DNA from 2 places in the Streptomyces sp. NPDC002536 genome. Region 1 is predicted to be linked to the other one. Evidence: riboswitches for the same ligand, from Rfam matches in the RefSeq annotation. Region 1 holds a riboswitch; the other holds the start of a gene.
The links. A riboswitch is a leader RNA that binds a small molecule or an ion and turns the genes downstream of it on or off. The one in region 1 is predicted to bind S-adenosylmethionine.
Positions count from the first base shown of each region.

Region 2: linked by a shared signal. The riboswitch ahead of thrC (threonine synthase) and the one ahead of ACWD4B_RS21270 (aminotransferase class V-fold PLP-dependent enzyme) in region 1 are both predicted to bind S-adenosylmethionine.

Region 1 covers NZ_JBSFWU010000057.1:26,579-36,645, forward strand. The annotation lists gene ACWD4B_RS21245 (NlpC/P60 family protein) at 1-355, opposite strand, end outside; gene ACWD4B_RS21250 (NYN domain-containing protein) at 544-1,917, opposite strand; gene ACWD4B_RS21255 (hypothetical protein) at 1,942-2,181, opposite strand; gene ACWD4B_RS21260 (rhomboid family intramembrane serine protease) at 2,320-3,057, shown strand; gene ACWD4B_RS21265 (Lrp/AsnC family transcriptional regulator) at 3,054-3,335, shown strand; gene ACWD4B_RS21270 (aminotransferase class V-fold PLP-dependent enzyme) at 3,432-4,745, opposite strand; SAM riboswitch class IV at 4,945-5,062, opposite strand; gene ACWD4B_RS21275 (3-oxoacyl-ACP synthase III family protein) at 5,461-6,456, shown strand; gene ACWD4B_RS21280 (hypothetical protein) at 6,568-7,251, shown strand; gene ACWD4B_RS21285 (thiamine pyrophosphate-binding protein) at 7,275-9,056, shown strand; gene ACWD4B_RS21290 (phytoene/squalene synthase family protein) at 9,115-10,067, shown strand, end outside.
Region 2 covers NZ_JBSFWU010000097.1:4,620-10,887, forward strand. The annotation lists gene ACWD4B_RS27960 (alpha,alpha-trehalose-phosphate synthase (UDP-forming)) at 138-1,628, opposite strand; gene ACWD4B_RS27965 (glucosyl-3-phosphoglycerate synthase) at 1,671-2,645, opposite strand; SAM riboswitch class I at 2,820-2,961, shown strand; gene thrC (threonine synthase) at 2,979-4,253, shown strand; gene ACWD4B_RS27975 (MoaD/ThiS family protein) at 4,297-4,572, shown strand; gene ACWD4B_RS27980 (cold-shock protein) at 4,984-5,187, shown strand; gene groL (chaperonin GroEL) at 5,541-6,268, shown strand, end outside.

The DNA of each region.
Region 1 (10,067 bases):
ACAGCAGCAGCTGGAGGGTGGGGTCGACGGAGCCGGTGCGGTACTGGGCGGTGGCCATCAGCCCCAGGCTGTCGCGGAGCTTGTTGAGCTCGTCCTGACCGCGCGCGACCTTGTCCTGGAGGTCACTGACCTCCTTCTGGAGCTTGTCGTGCTGCTCCTTGGCCCCGTTGTACTTCTCGGTGGCCTGCTCGGCCTCCTCGTAGAGCTTGTCGACCTTGGTCTTGGCATCCGCCTTGGACATCTGCGGATCGGCGTGCGCGGCCTGGGAGGTGAGCGCGACGGCTGCGGCGGCCGTGGCGGTCAGCACGGTGACCCGAGCCCGGCTCGGCGACTTGGGACGACGGTGGGAACCCACGGGGTCGAGCTCCTTCTTCAGCTGCTCGGACACCTTCACCGCCATCCCGAATGGATGGTCACCGCGCGAAGGTTCGAGGCACGACCCTAGTGAGCGGAATGAGATCCTTTCAAATTCTCCTGTGAAAAAAGTTCGTCAGTGAGGCAAGCTTTACCCGCGGTACACGGGCGGTGACGGCCACTTGACGCTCAGGTACGGGCAAGTCGCTTGAGGAGCAAGGCCGATGCGACCGGCCGCGCGCCCGCCCTGGCGACCCCGTCGGCCACCTCGCGGTCCGTGGAGACCACCACCACCGGGCGCCCCGGCGGCTCGGCCCGCACGATCTGGCGGATGAGCTCGTCCGCCGTCACACCCGGCTTGCTGAACAGCACCCGCACCCCGCGCGGCGGCGCCAGCAGCACCGGCGCGGCCAGCTCCGCGCCGTCGAAGACACAGGTCACCTCGGCGCCGGTCTGCGCGGCGAGCATGGCGAGGCCGCCCAGCAGCCGCAGCCGCTGCTTGTCCAACGGCATCGTGGGATAGCCGGTCTTGGTGACGTTGTAGCCGTCGACCACCACGTGCACCTGAGGCAGCGCCAGCAGCTGGTCCAGCAGCGCCGGGTCGGTCTCCGACAGGGCGCGCGCGGCGATGTCCCGGGGCGTCATCGTGCCCGGCTGCACCGCGTCCACCGTGTCCGCGGGGTGCACGGAGGCGGGCGGCAGGGCCAGTTCGCGGCGCAGCCCCTGGGCCGCGTCCAGCACGGTGTCCAGCAGCAGCCGCAGCCGCATGTCCTCCACACTGCGGCCCTCGCGCACCGCCCGGCGGCTCGCCTCCACCGCCGCCTCGGCCTCCGCGAGCCGCGCCTTGATGCGCCGGGTCTCGCCCGCGGCCGTGGCCCGCTCCGCCGCGGCCCCGTCCCGGACGGCCTCCAGCTCGGCCTGCGCCTTGCGCAGGGCGGCCTCGCCGCGGCGCACGTCGCTGACGGCGCTGCGCAGCTTGCGCTGAAGCGATTCGGCCTCCTTGCGCGAGGCCTCCAGCTCGGCGCGGATCCGCTCGGCCTCGGCGCGCGACTCGGCACGGGCCTCGGCCAGTTCCTCGCGCAGCCGGCGCAGTTCGCGCTGGGCCTCCTCGCCCGCGCGCTCGGCGTTCGCGCGCTGCGCCTCCTCGCCGGCGGCGGTGACGAGCTTGACCCAGCCGGGCGGGCGCAGCACGAAGGCCATCGCCGCGACGTCCTCCGGGTCGGCGGCCGCGGGCGGCGAACCGGCGTCCAGCGCCTCGGCGAGCTCGGAGCCCGTCTCGCGCAGCCGGGCCGAGATGCGCTGCCGGAAGGCGGGGTCGCCCTCCACCGCGGCGGCCATGGCATTGCCCGCGAACTTGGCCCGGCGACTCGGGGTGAACCGGGCGTACTGCCGCAACTGGGGCGGAAGTTCGGCCACCGTCAGACCGCCGAACGCCTCCGCGACGAGCGCGACGACCTTCCGCCGGATCCCCTCGGGCAGCGGACGGTCGAGCACCTCGGTGACGCCGTCGGCGGCGCCGCCGGCATCACCGGCCGCCTCCGCACCGTCGTCCGTGTGCTCCACCACCGTTACCGCTCCCGTTCTTCCTCAGACATCTGCGCCAGGCCGGTCCACCAGCTCGATCTGGTCGACCGCGTTGCACCAGCGGCAACGCACGGACTCGATCGTCTCACTGACCACCTCACGCTCCTCCACCTTCGGCTCGCCCGCCAGGTCGAGGTGCACGTATTCGACGGCCTTGACCGTGCGGGTCACATCGAACCGCGTGAGATTGCCGCACAGCGTGCACCGCCACCGGGTGGTGGCCGTCGGCAGGGGAACGCCCATGATGTCGTCCGTCCTCGTCGTGTGGTGTCCCCGCAACCCTACGCGGCCCGCCGGTCACGACAGGCGGGGCACCGGCACCGGCCGCCGGACCGGCGAGGCGCTCTGTGCCGGTTGCGGCAGGTACGCCATGATCTGGTCATGATCGTAAGGGCTGTGCAGCGGTCGGCCGCCCGGTGGGCGGGCCGGGCCGGGACCCCCGTGGTCACCCATGCGGTCCTGGCCGTCTGCTGCGCGGTCTTCCTCCTCGGCCCCGCCTCGGGGCTGAACGCCGCCTACGGCTCCGGACCGGACCTCCTCTCCGCGCAGACCGCCTACTTCGCGCGCTGGGGCGTCGTCCCCGCACAGCTGTGGCACGGCTCCCCGGGCGCGCCCGCGACCCTGCTCACCGCACTGTTCGTGCACGGCAACTGGCTGCATCTGCTGGGGAACATGCTCTTCCTCCACGTCTTCGGCGCCATGACGGAGCAGCGCATGGGCCGCTCCGCCTTCGCGCTCTTCTACCTCGCCACCGGCGTCCTGGCCCTGCTCGGCTACGCCGCCGTGCACGCCGGCTCCACCCAGACGCTCGTCGGGGCGTCCGGCGCCATCTCGGGTGTGCTCGGCGCGTTCCTCTGTCTCTTCCCCCGGGCCCGCGTCACCAGTCTCTTCCCGTTCCTGTTCTTCCTTCCGCTGCGCTTTCCCGCCTGGGTCGTGCTGCCGTTCTGGTTCGCTCTGCAGTGGCTGGCGGCGGGACACGCGGACGGCCGTCCGGGCGTCGCCTATCTCGCACACGTGGTGGGCTTCTCGGCCGGGTTCGGCTACGCCTGGGTACGCAGGAGACGTGGGGCTAGAGTGAAGAGCGCAGCCAGGTCCACTGAAGGAGATACCGAACCGTGATCACTGCGATCGTGCTCATCAAGACCGACGTGGACCGGATCCCGGAGATCGCCGAGACGATCGCCGCGCTGGACGGGGTCAGCGAGGTCTACTCCGTGACGGGTGCCCAGGACCTGATCGCCCTGGTGCGGGTGGCCCGCCACGACGACCTGGCGGACACCATCCCGGGCCGGATCAGCAAGGTCCCGGGCGTGGCGTCCACCGAGACGCACATTGCGTTCCGCACGTATTCCCAGCACGACCTGGAAGCGGCTTTCGCGATCGGCCTGGATTCCTAAGCACCCCGTGGGCCGCGCCCCGTAAGGGGCGCGGGGCAGTGTCTCCCCCAGCTACCGCTGGGAGGTACCCCCAGCGGCTCCGCCGCGTGAGCGCGATCAACCACGACGAGCCCGCACCAACTCCCGAACGGCCCGCAGAAACCGCTCGATGTGCTCGTCGGGCGTACCGGCCCCGAAGCTGACCCGAACCGCGGAGGCGCCGCCCCCGCACCCACCGGGCCCTCCGCCCAGGAGCGCCCGCACGAGCGGGTGCGCGCAGAAGAGCCCGTCCCGTACCCCGATCCCGTACTCGGCCGAGAGGGCGGCGGCGAATTCCGCGCTGTCCCAGCCCTCGACGACGAAGGACAGCACGCCCACGCGCGGGGCGTCCGCCCCGAACAACGAGAGCACCCCGACCTCCGGCACCTCGGCCAGGCCCGCGCGCACCGCGGCGAGCAGCCGCTGCTCCCGGGCGACGAGCGTTCCGAAGCCCGCCTCGGTGAGCGCCCTGCAGGCGGAGGCGAGGGCGTAGGCGCCGATCACATTGGGCGAACCGGCCTCGTGGCGGGCCGCGGTGGTGTGCCACTCGACGTCCAGCGCGCCGTCGGGCCGCCGGGTGACGGAGCGGCTCGCCCCGCCGCCGGCCAGGTAGGGCTCGGCGTCCCGGAGCCAGTCGGCGCGGCCGGCCAGGACGCCGGCGCCGAAGGGGGCGTAGAGCTTGTGCCCGGAGAAGGCGGCCCAGTCCACGTCCAGTTCGGCGATGTCCACGGGGTGGTGCGGGGCCAGCTGGGCGGCGTCGAGGACGATCCGGGCGCCGTGCGCGTGGGCGGCGGCGGCGAGTTCGCGCACGGGCCACAGCTCGCCGGTCACATTGGACGCGCCCGTCACGCAGACCAGGGCCGGCCCGTAGGGCGCGCGGTCGGCCAGTGCCCGCTCCAGGATCTCGACCGCGTGCTCCGGGGTGCGCGGCGCATCGAGGCAGGTGACCTGCGCGCCGCGCCACGGCAGCAGCGCGGCGTGGTGCTCGGTCTCGAAGACGAACACCCGGCAGTCCGCGGGCAGTACGGCCGCGAGGAGGTTGAGCGAGTCGGTGGTGGAGCGGGTGAAGACGACCTGGTCGCCGGGGCGGCAGCCGAGGAAGCGGGCCACGTCGGCCCGGCTGGTCTCGAACAGGTCGGTCGACAGCTGCGAGAGGTGTCCGGCACCGCGGTGCACGCTGCCGTAGTAGGGCGCGTAGGCGGCGACGTCGTCCCACACGCGCTGCAGGGCAGGCGCGCTGGCGGCGTAGTCGAGGGCGGCGTACGGCACTTCACCCCCGGTGACGAGCGGCACGCGCACGTCACACCCGAGGACGGGCAGGGGGCCGTCGGCCGGAGCGGGGTCGGTGACGGTGGCGGTGGCGGCAGCGGTGGCGGCAGGGCATGCGGACATGGCGAACTCTCCCGGCAGGGCAGGCGGATGGCGTGGACGACGCACCCGCGGCGCAGTGCGCAGGCAGTGCGCAGCACGGTGTGCGAAGACGGCCCGCGCGGCGGAGGCACGCGCAGGACCACGGGAACGGGCCGTAGGCCCTAACGCATTCGCTGAATCACGGAAGGAACTCCCTCGACGACCAGGATCCCTGGCGAGGGATCCGCGCTTGCCGCAGACCCGGTGGTCTGCGGCCCGGTCATCACCCGGGGCACCCCGCCACGGACGGAGGGTTGCCGGACAGCGGGCCGGGGCCTGTGTCGCTGTCACTCGTGACCTGGCCAGGAGTATGGCACAGGCACCGTGCCGGGGACAGGCGGTGTCCGGGTCGTGGACGCCGTTTTGTTGAACGGAGTGAGCTCCAGACATAAAGGGCCCGCACGCGATCGTGATTAATCGATCGTTCGCCCGCACAGTCGACGTTCCATCCAATCGCGAACACATCGTCCCGGATTGCGGAATCAAAAATTCCGCTACAGCCGAAATCAATACGTTATCGGAGCGAGATGCAACCGTTACCACCGCGATCATAGAGTCGCTCACATCTGGAACGCCGAACGAACAAGCAAGTGACCCGGGGGGCGGTCGTGTTCGTCCAGCTCCTTGCGCACGCCTTTGCCCGGGCCTGCCGAGCCCCCCTTTCTGTCTCCACCGAGATAAAGACGGGGAATTGCCAGTGAGCTCCACACGCATCGTTGACGTCGTCAACTTCATGCCGGAACGAGTGGTCCGCAACAGTGAGCTCACCCACGACGGTCACGACCTGAGCGAGCACAAATTCTTCGCCGGCGTGAACGAGCGGCGATTCGCCTCGCCGGATTACACCTCGGCCGAACTCGGCACCGCCGCGCTGAAGAAACTGCTCGACCGCAACGGTGTGCGCGCCGAGGACCTGGACCTGATCATCTGCGCGGCCCAGTTCAACGACGCCTTCTCCCCCGGCATCGGCACCGCCGTCCAGCACGCGGTCGGCGCGACGTCGGCCGCCGTCCTGCACATCGAGAACGGCTGCTGCTCCTGGATCTCCGCGCTGAACACCGCCCGCGCCTTCATCGACTCGGGCCACTACCGCAGGATCGCCATCGTCACCGTCACCAACTTCATCTCGCGGCTGACGGAGTTCCAGAAGTCGCCGGAGTCCTGGGTGCTCGGCGACGGCGCGTCCGCGACCCTGGTCGCCCCCGGGTCGCCGACCATCCTCTCCCTCCACGAGCAGGCATTCGGCCAGAACTGGGGCGCCCTGCGCGTCGAGCCGGACGCCGTCGGCGAGCAGGAGCTGCCGCACTGGGAGCGCGGCACCGGTCCGCTCACGGTGAAGTTCAGCCCGAACATGCTGGCCCGGCTGTGGGCCGTGACGATGGAGTGCCTGCCGGAGGCGGCCGCGGCCGCACTGGACAAGGCCGGGCTGACGGCCGACGACATCTCCTGGCTGATCACCCACCAGCCCAACGAGAGCTACATCGCCGAATGGCGCAAGCGCATCGGCGTCGACGCCTCGCGCGCCCATGACACGCTCTCCGTCTACGGCAACATGTTCCAGAGCTCCCTGCCCGTCACCTTCGCCGACGCACTGGAAAACAAGAAGATTTCCACCGGCGATGTGGTCGCCTTCGCCACTTTCACCCACGGCGGCGAGCAGGTGTCGTCCATGGTCTGGCGCTGGACCGGCTGAGTCCGCCCCCGGATTTCCCTTCCCCTTTCCCTTTCGCACGCCCAGCTTTTCACTTCTTTTCTGCACGTTCCTTTTGCACGTTCCTTTTGCACGCATTCTTCAGGAGCAATCATGTACGAGCGCGTCCCCGACGAGTCCGGCCTCATGCAGAACTACCGGCTCGACAGTTCCGACCTGGAGGGTCTCGGTCTCACCTGGAGCGAGACCACCAGCGGCGAGGACATGATGAAGCTCATGCAGGGCATGACCAAGGAGTCGTACACGCACGACGAGATCTACGGTCAGTACTGCCCGCTCTCCACGCACATCGACGTTCCGTACGACATCGTCTTCGAATACGCCGCCAACTCCCGTGCGCTGGCGGAGTGGACGTACAGCATCCGGAACATGAAGCACCTCGGCGGCGGTCTCTACCGCGCCGACGAGATGATCCAGCCGAACACCGAGATCTACATCCGCACCGACGCCCAGAAGGGCCCCGACATGGGCACGGTCGTCTACCCGTGCGCCTGGGACCAGGGCCACGAGCTGTGGATGCGCTACTACCTGACCATCATCGACTCGGCCAAGGTCTTCAACAAGCCGGGCACCGTGGTGCTGTGGACCAACTGCAAGCACCCCTACTACGACCGCAACACCACCGACGTGCCGGACTACATCGCCGAGGGCCGCGCCCGCACCGACCGGGTCTGGGTCGGTGACATCTGGCCGCTGTTCCACGCCGGCCACACCCTCGAGATCAACAACATGAAGAAGATCCTCGAGCACCGCTTCGGCACCACGGCCAAGGGCTAGTCAACCGTCAACGGGGGTACACCATGCGGATAGCCGACGCTTTAGTCACGACACTGCGCGACCTCGACACCCGCTACGTCTTCGGCGTCAGCGGGGCGAACATCGAGCACTTCCACGACGCCGTCGAACGGCTGGGCCGCGGGCGGCTGTCCGCGGTCCTCACCAAGCGCGAGGACGGCGCGGCCTTCATGGCCGACGCGCGCGCCCGGGTCCACCGGACCCTGGGCGTCTGCTGCTCGACCTCCGGCGGCGGCATGATGAATCTCGTCGCCGGCCTCGCCGAGTCGCACGCCGAGTCCGTGCCCGTGCTGGCCCTGGTGGGCCAGCCGCCGGCCGCCCTGGACGGCCGCGGCTCGTTCCAGGACTCCTCCGGCATCGGCCGGACCGTCGACGCCCTCCCGCTGCTGGCCGCGGTCACCAAGAAGACCCTGCGGCTGACCGATCCCGCCCTGTTCTGGGCGCAGTTGAGGGACGCGATCGAGACCGCCCTCAGCGGGCGGATGGGCCCGGTGGCCCTGCTGGTCCCGCGGGACTCCTACGAGCTGGAGGTGGGCCCCGTGCCCGCCGACTGGCCGCAGGACCTCGCGGGTTTCGTCCGGCAGCAGCCGGTGGACACGAACGACGTGGCCGCGCTCTTCCGCCGGCTGCAGGAGGCCTCCGCCCCCGTGCTGCTGATCGGCCACGGAGTGCGCCGGTCCACCGACCCCGGCGCCGTGGTGCGCTTCGCGCAGCAGGCCGGGATCCCGGTGATGACCACCATGGGCGCCCGCGGCGAGTTCCCCAACGACGACCCGCTGCACTTCGGCGTGGTCGGCGCCGGGGGCAACCCCTCCGCCGCCGCCTACCTCACGGACACCGCCGACTGCGTGGTCCTGGCGGGCACCGGGCTGGCCGCGATGACCCGCAGCGCACTGCGCGGCTGGGACCCGGGCAAGGCCGTGGCGGTCAACATCGACCCGGGCGAGATCCGTCGGTCCTCGCTCGCGGACACCGTCGTCGAGGGCGATGCGGGCGCGGTCTTCGGACAGCTGCTGGAGCTGCTGGACACCGACCCGTTCACCGCTCCGCCGGCCGTCGGCTACGAGCTCACCCGCTTCGTCCCGCGCCTGGCCGAGCCCATCCCGGGCCGGGACGCCGACCCCGGCGTGCTGCTGCAGAGCGAGGCCGTCGCCATCCTGGAGGAGCACCTGCCCACGGACGGGCACCTGCTCTACGACGCCGGCAACTGCGCCGTCGCGTCCATGCACTACTCCTCCGTGCCGCGCGGCTCGTCCTCCACCATCGCGCTCGGCAGCGGCGGCATGGGGTACAGCATCGCGGCGGCGGTCGGGGTCCAGCTGGGCGCCGACCGCGGGACGCGCACGGTGGTCTTCTGCGGCGACGGCGCGTTCCTGATGAGCGGTCTGGAGATCCACACCGCCGTCGAACTCGGCCTGCCCATCCTGTACGTCGTCTTCAACAACGGCATGCACGGCATGTGCGCCTCGCGGCAGCAGACCTTCTTCGACTCCCGCATCACGGCCGTGGACTACACCCCGGTCGACGTGCCCGCCGTGGCCCGTGGGCTGGGCTCCGCCGGCCGGCTGTGGACCGGCAGCGCGGGAACGGCCCCCGAACTGACCGGGCAGCTGGAGGAGTACCGGCGGAGCGCGTGCCCGACCGGCGTCCTCGAACTCCGCCTGACGACCGAGGAAGTGCCGCCGTTCGCCAACTTCCTCCCGGCGGACGAGCCCACGATGCCGGCCAAGACGTCGTGGCGGATCCCCGCCTCGCTCCGGAGCGCCGGAACGATGACCCCGGCCTAGGGACCGGCCCCCACCACACCATCCAGCACCCAGCATTCAGCACACAGGAAGAGCCACTATGACTGTGCATGAGCTCGATCTCGCGGGGATAACGGACTCCGGGCTGCGCGCCGACTACCTCAAGAGCTCCCGGCTGTTCCGTGACATCGGCCGCGGACGCTTCCTCGGCCGCTACATGTTCCCCGCGGCCAAGCGGCCCTACTTCGACACCTTCTTCTCGTTCGTCTGCTACGTCGACGACCTGGTCGACGACGTCAACCGCAGCCTGGAGGTGCGCAAGCAGCGCCTCGACGAGTTCGAGCGCGCCTACCTGGCGGCCTGCGACGGCGAGGAGCTCACGACCGACGGCCCGCCGTCCGGCGACCACGTGGCCGACGCCGCCCTCTCCCGGGCCCTGGTCCACATGATGCGCACCTGGGACCTGCCCCACCGGGATGTCCCGCAGTTCGTCCAGGCGCAGCGCGAGGCCCTCACCACGTACGAGTACGCGACGTACGAGGAGATGGACCCCTTCATCCAGGGCGTCACCCTGCTCCCGGCCATCTGGATCAACGGACTCTTCGAGCCGCAGAGCGAGGACGCCGAGGAGCTGTGCCGGCACACCATCACGGCCTTCCAGCTCCTGGACTTCGCCTGGGACGTGGAGGAGGACCTGGAGCTCGGCCGGCTGTACCTGCCGATGGAGGACCTGGCCAAGTTCGGCCTGGACCGTACGTCCCTGGCCCGTGAGGTCGGCAGCGGGCACGTGAGCGAGGCCGTCCGCGAGCTGATGAAGTTCGAGATCGACCGGGCCGTCGGGCACCTGGACGCCGGACGCGCCTGGGGGCGGACGCTGCACCCGACCTCGCGGACGTTCGTCGAGCTCGACATCGAGACGCACCGGCAGATGGCGGTCGAACTGGTCAAGGACGACTACGCGTTCTTCGGCAGGCCGAAGAAGGGCCTCGGCTTCAACTCGGCGAAGATCGCGCCGCGCACGGCCGCGGCCGCCGCACGGGCGGCGCGCATCAA
Region 2 (6,268 bases), on a different contig from region 1:
CCCTGGCCCCTGCGGGGGGCACACGGGGGGTTGCGGTGCGCCGGTGCGCCTCCGGCGCGGGGGAGGGCGCGCGGTTCTCCGGGTGCGGGTTCGCTGTGGTTTCTCGCGCAGTTCCCCGCGCCCCTTCGGGGCACGGGTCAACTCTCCTGCAACGCCCTCAACTGGTCCATGAACCACCGCGCCGGCGGCAACGCCGTCGCCGCCGCCGCGAGTCGCTTGGTGCGCTCCACGCGCTCACCCGCATCCATCAGCAGGGCCTCGTGCAGGGCCTGCGCCGTCGCCTCCACGTCGTACGGGTTCACCAGCAGCGCCTCGTCGCCCAGCTCGGCCGCCGCGCCCGCCTCACGGGAGAGGACCAGTGCGCAGCCGTGCTCGGAGACCACCGGGACCTCCTTCGCGACCAGGTTCATGCCGTCGCGGATGGGGTTCACCAGGGCCACGTCCGCCAGCCGGTACGCGGCCAGCGACCGGGCGAAGTCGTCCTTCACATGGAGGGCCACCGGCTGCCAGTCCTCCTTCCCGAAGGCCGAGTTGATCTCGCGCGCGACGCGCTCGACCTCGGCCGTGTAGTCGCGGTAGACCGCCAGGTCCTGGCGGGAGGGGTAGGCGAAGGCGATGTGGACCACCCGGCCGCGCCACTGCGGGCGCTCCTCCAGCAGGCGGCGGTAGGCGCGCAGGCCGCGGACGATGTTCTTGGACAGCTCCGTGCGGTCGACGCGCACGATCGTCCTGCGGCCGGGGCCGATCTGCTCGCGCAGGGCCGCCATCCGCTCCTCGACGTCCGGGCGGTGCGCGCGCTCGCGCAGGAAGTCCGCGTCCGCACCCAGGCCGTGCACCCCCAGCCGGGTCGTACGGCCCTCGAAGCGCACCGCCGTGGCCAGGCCCTCCGCCGACCTGTGCACCTCCGCGCCGAGCACGGCCGCGCAGCACGCGGCGAAGGCCTCGGCCCAGCGGGCGGTGAGGAAGCCGGCGCGGTCGCCGCCGAGGATGCCGCGCAGGACCTGCTCGGCCACGTCGTCCGGCAGCAGCCGGTAGTAGTCCGGCGGGGCCCACGGCGTGTGCGAGAAGTGGCCGATGCGCAGGTCGGGGCGCCGGTCGCGGAGCATCCCGGGGACCAGGGTCAGGTGGTAGTCCTGGACGAGCACGCAGGCACCGTCCGCCGCCTCCTCGGCGAGGGCGTCGGCGAAGGCCGCGTTGTAGGCCTCGTAGGCCGCCCACTGGTACCGGAACTCCAGGTCGAAGACGGGCTCCAGCGGCGTCTGGTAGAGCAGGTGGTGGACGAACCACAGCACCGAGTTGGCCACGCCGTTGTACGCGGCGGCGAAGGTGCCCGGCGGGATGTCCAGCATCCGTACCTGCTGGCCGCCGGTGTCGTCCGGGGCGAGTCTTCGGCCCGCCCGGCGCACCGCCTCGCGGTCACCCTCGCCGAGCGCCGCACACACCCAGACGGCCCCGCCGCCGCCGTCCCCCTGCTGCCCGATCGCGCTCAGGCCCGAGACGAGGCCGCCGCCGCCCCGGCCCGCGGCCAGCGAGCCGTCCGCCTGCAGCGCATAGGAGACCGGGCCGCGGTTGGAGGCGACCACGATCTGCGCGGGCGGCATGTGCAAGTGCATGTGCTCAGCGACCATGACCGCAGCCTTGCCGTCCGGCGAACCGCTCAAACGTACGCCCTACGCGGCCCGCCGCCGTACGTACTCCGGTATCTCCGCCATCGGCGGCCGCTCCTCCGTGTCCACCGGGTACGTCCTGGGGACGAAGCCGTCCGCGGTGCGTTCGAACTGGGTGAGCGCGGGCCGCACCAGGTGGCCGCGGGCCAGCCGCAGCTGGGCGGTGCGGTAGATCGCGGCGGCCATCCGGCCCAGGGCCTGCTCGTCCTGGTGGCGGTGCTTGCGTACGCCCACGTCCACCTGGGCCAGCGCGTCCAGGCCCACGGTGTGCAGCGCGTCCACCAGCAGGCCCAGCTCCACGCCGTAGCCGACGGGGAACGGCAGCCGCTCCAGCAGCGAGCGGCGCGCCGCGTACTCGCCGCCCAGCGGCTGGACGACCCCGGCCAGTTGCGGCCAGTGCAGGTTCAGCAGCGGGCGGGCCACCAGCTCGGTCACCCGGCCGCCGCGGGCCGGGGTCCTGCCGGAGGCGGGCGAATCAAACTCGTCGCCGAGGGGGCGGTCGTACATCGCCTTGACGAACTGCACGTCCGGGTCGGTCAGCAGCGGGCCCACGATCCCGGACACGAACGAGGCGGAGAAGTCCCGCAGGTCCGCGTCCACGAAGCAGACCACGTCCCCGCTCGTGACGAGCAGCGACCGCCACAGCACCTCGCCCTTGCCGGGCAGCGCGGGCAGCCGCGGCAGCACCGTGTCGCGGTGCACCACCCGGGCCCCGGCCGCGGCCGCCACCTCGCCGGTGCGGTCCGTGGAGCCCGAGTCGAGCACCACCAGCTCGTCGACCAGGGGCACTGCCTCCGTCATCAGCTCCGCACGGATCGCGGCGACGATGGCGCCGACCGTCGCCTCCTCGTTCAGCGCCGGCAGCACCACGCTGACCGTGGTCCCGGTCTCGCGTTTGGCGGCGAGCAGCTGGTCGAGCGGACGGTCTGCTGCGGTCCAGGAGCGGTGGTCCAGCCAGCGCTCCACCTCTTCCAGCACGTGTACGACTCCTTGTGTGTCCGGTGCGTTGTGCGTGAGATGTGATGCATCTCGCGGTTCGGACGGCCCTCTCACGGCCCCGCCCCTTCCGTTACAGTCTTGAACAACGCGGACGGCCGTCGCATGTCGGGGTCGCCACGCGCACAAATGCCTGGGCCATGCCCAGCGCCATACCGCTCATCCAGAGGGGCAGAGGGACACGGCCCGTTGAAGCCCCGGCAACCCTCCAGCCGGTCTCCGTCGCAGACGCGAGGCTCCCGGCGGGGAAGGTGCCAATTCCGTCTCGTGGCGAGGTTCGCCGCGGGGAAGATGAGGAGAAAGGGCCTCGCCTCCATGGCTGTGCAAGCCGTTGAAAGTGCTACCACCCGTCCGGTGTTCGGTCCCGCCGTCGCACTGTCCTGCCGCGAGTGCGGCGAGCGCGTCCCGCTCGGTCCCGTCTTCGCCTGTGCCGCGTGCTTCGGCCCGCTCGAAGTCGCCTACGACCTCCCGGCCGGCGACCCCGAGGCGCTGCGCCGGCGGATCGAGGCCGGTCCGCCGAGCATCTGGCGCTACGCCCCGCTGCTTCCCGTACCCGCGGACGTGGCGGACAGGCCGAACCTCAACCCGGGCTTCACTCAACTCGTCCAGGCCGACAACCTCGCACGCGAACTGGGCGTGACCGGCGGGCTGTACGTCAAGGACGACTCCGGCAACCCGACGCACTCCTTCAAGGACCGCGTCGTCGCGATCGCCGTCGAGGCGGCGCGGGCGTTCGGCTTCACGACGCTCTCGTGCTCGTCGACCGGCAACCTGGCCGGCGCGGTGGGCGCCGCGGCGGCCCGCGCGGGCTTCCGCTCCTGCGTGTTCATCCCGCACGACCTGGAGGCCGGCAAGGTCGTCATGGCCGCGGTCTACGGCGGCGACCTCGTCGGCATCGAGGGCACCTACGACGACGTGAACCGCTTCTGCTCCGAGCTGATCGGCGACCCGATCGGCGAGGGCTGGGGCTTCGTCAACGTCAACCTGCGCCCGTACTACGGGGAGGGCTCGAAGACCCTCGCGTACGAGATCTGCGAGCAGTTGGGGTGGCGGGTACCGGACCAGATCGTGGTGCCGGTCGCCTCCGGCTCGCAGCTGACGAAGATCGACAAGGGGCTGAAGGAGCTCATCGCCCTGGGCCTCGTCGAGGACCGGCCCTACCGGATCTTCGGCGCGCAGGCGGCCGGGTGCTCACCGGTCTCGCAGGCCTTCAAGGGCGGCCACGACGTGGTGCGGCCGGTGAAGCCGGACACGATCGCGAAGTCGCTCGCGATCGGGAACCCGGCGGACGGGCCGTACGTGCTGGACATCGCCCGGCGGACGGGCGGGGCGGTCGAGGACGTGACGGACGAGGAAGTGGTCGACGCGATCCGGCTGTTGGCGCGGACGGAGGGGATCTTCGCGGAGACGGCGGGCGGGGTGACGGTGGGGGTGACCCGGAAGCTGATCGAGAACGGTCAGCTGGATCCCGACCTCACCACGGTCGTCCTCAACACGGGAGACGGGCTCAAGACGCTGGACGCCGTGGCGGCCGGTCCGACGGCGACGATCCGGCCCAGCCTGGACGCGTTCCGCGCTGCGGGCCTCTGACAGCGCCCCGCCCACCCGATCACCCCGAACCGAAGGGATTCCCATGTCCGTCACCGTCCGCATCCCCACCATCCTGCGCACCTACACCTCCGGCCGGTCCGAGGTCGAAGCGAGCGGTGCCACCCTCGCCGAGGTCGTTGCCGACCTCAACGCGAGGCATCCCGGCATCGCCGCCCGCGTGCTCGACGACAGCGGCCGGCTGCGCCGGTTCGTCAACGTCTATGTCAACGACGACGACGTCCGCTTCGAGCAGGGGCTCGAAACGCCCACCCCGGACGGCTCCGCCGTCTCCGTGATTCCCGCCGTTGCGGGGGGCTGACCTTTACACAGGGTTGCTGCACAATGCCCCGGAATCGCTCCGCCCGTAAAACGGACGGGGCGATTCCGTCTGTTGAAGCGCGATAGAGTTGAGGCGTTCCCCCTCCGGTGTCACTGCCGAACGCATATGAGAACCCGTCAAGTTGTGCGCGAAACGCGTGCACGAATTGTCGGGTTGGTTGGGTTTTGCCCGGCCCGGCTTGCCCGATAATCCCCGCGATTCAGCGGTTATTTCCGATCGGCCACGCCCGGAATTCTCGTCCGAGTGACCTGTTGCAGACGGCATCCGTGCAGATACATTCAGCCGCGGTCGACGCGTTCCGGCGCACACCCCCACCTGTCAGGGGGTGAGGTCTGACCCGGGCCCGCGAAGTGCGGTCCTGTGCAAGGGCCAGTAATAGGGGAGTTAGGCATGGCTCAGGGCACCGTCAAGTGGTTCAACGCGGAGAAGGGGTACGGCTTCATCGCGGTCGACGGTGGTGCGGATGTATTCGTCCACTACAGCGCGATCCAGATGGACGGTTACCGCACCCTCGAGGAGGGTCAGCGGGTCGAGTTCGAGATCTCGCAGGGCCAGAAGGGTCCGCAGGCGGACATGGTCAAGGTGACGGCCTGACGGTCGCGCGTCGGTCACCCGGCTCAATCGGCTTGCCGAGGGGCCCGCACTCTCCGGAGTGCGGGCCCCTCGTGCATGCGCGCTCGTGCGTGTGGGTAGCGGTCATACACGCTTGCGCCCTCCCGTCACCCGACCACCACCCCTCACTGACACCCCTTCGGGGCGACCTTGCACTCTCGGGGGTCGAGTGCTAATCATTGGGCTAGCACTCTCCGGGTGAGAGTGACAGATTTGGACCGTCGGTGAGGTCCGCGGGCCAAGCGGGGCAAGGAACCGTGAGGCACGCAGACCGTCCGTCGCGGGCGCCTGCACGGTCCGGAGCAATCCACCCCGTCCTGGGAGGACCACTTCACATGGCCAAGATCATCGCGTTCGACGAGGAGGCACGGCGCGGTCTCGAGCGCGGGATGAACCAGCTCGCCGACGCCGTCAAGGTCACCCTCGGCCCCAAGGGCCGCAACGTCGTCCTCGAGAAGAAGTGGGGCGCCCCCACGATCACCAACGATGGTGTCTCCATCGCCAAGGAGATCGAGCTCGAGGACCCGTACGAGAAGATCGGCGCCGAGCTGGTCAAGGAGGTCGCGAAGAAGACGGACGACGTCGCCGGTGACGGCACGACGACCGCGACCGTCCTCGCCCAGGCGCTGGTCCGCGAGGGCCTGCGCAACGTGGCCGCCGGTGCCAACCCGATGGCCCTGAAGCGCGGCATCGAGAAGGCCGTCGAGGCCGTCTCCGGTGCGCTGCTCGACCAGGCCAAGGAGGTGGAGACCAAGGAGCAGATCGCCTCCACCGCCTCCATCTCGGCCGCCGACACCCAGATCGGCGAGCTCATCGCCGAGGCCATGGACAAGGTCGGCAAGGAAGGCGTCATCACCGTCGAGGAGTCGCAGACCTTCGGTCTGGAGCTCGAGCTCACCGAGGGCATGCGCTTCGACAAGGGCTACATCTCGGCGTACTTCGCCACCGACATGGAGCGTATGGAGGCCTCCCTCGAGGACCCGTACATCCTGATCGTCAACTCGAAGATCTCCTCGGTCAAGGACCTGCTCCCGCTGCTGGAGAAGGTCATGCAGTCGGGCAA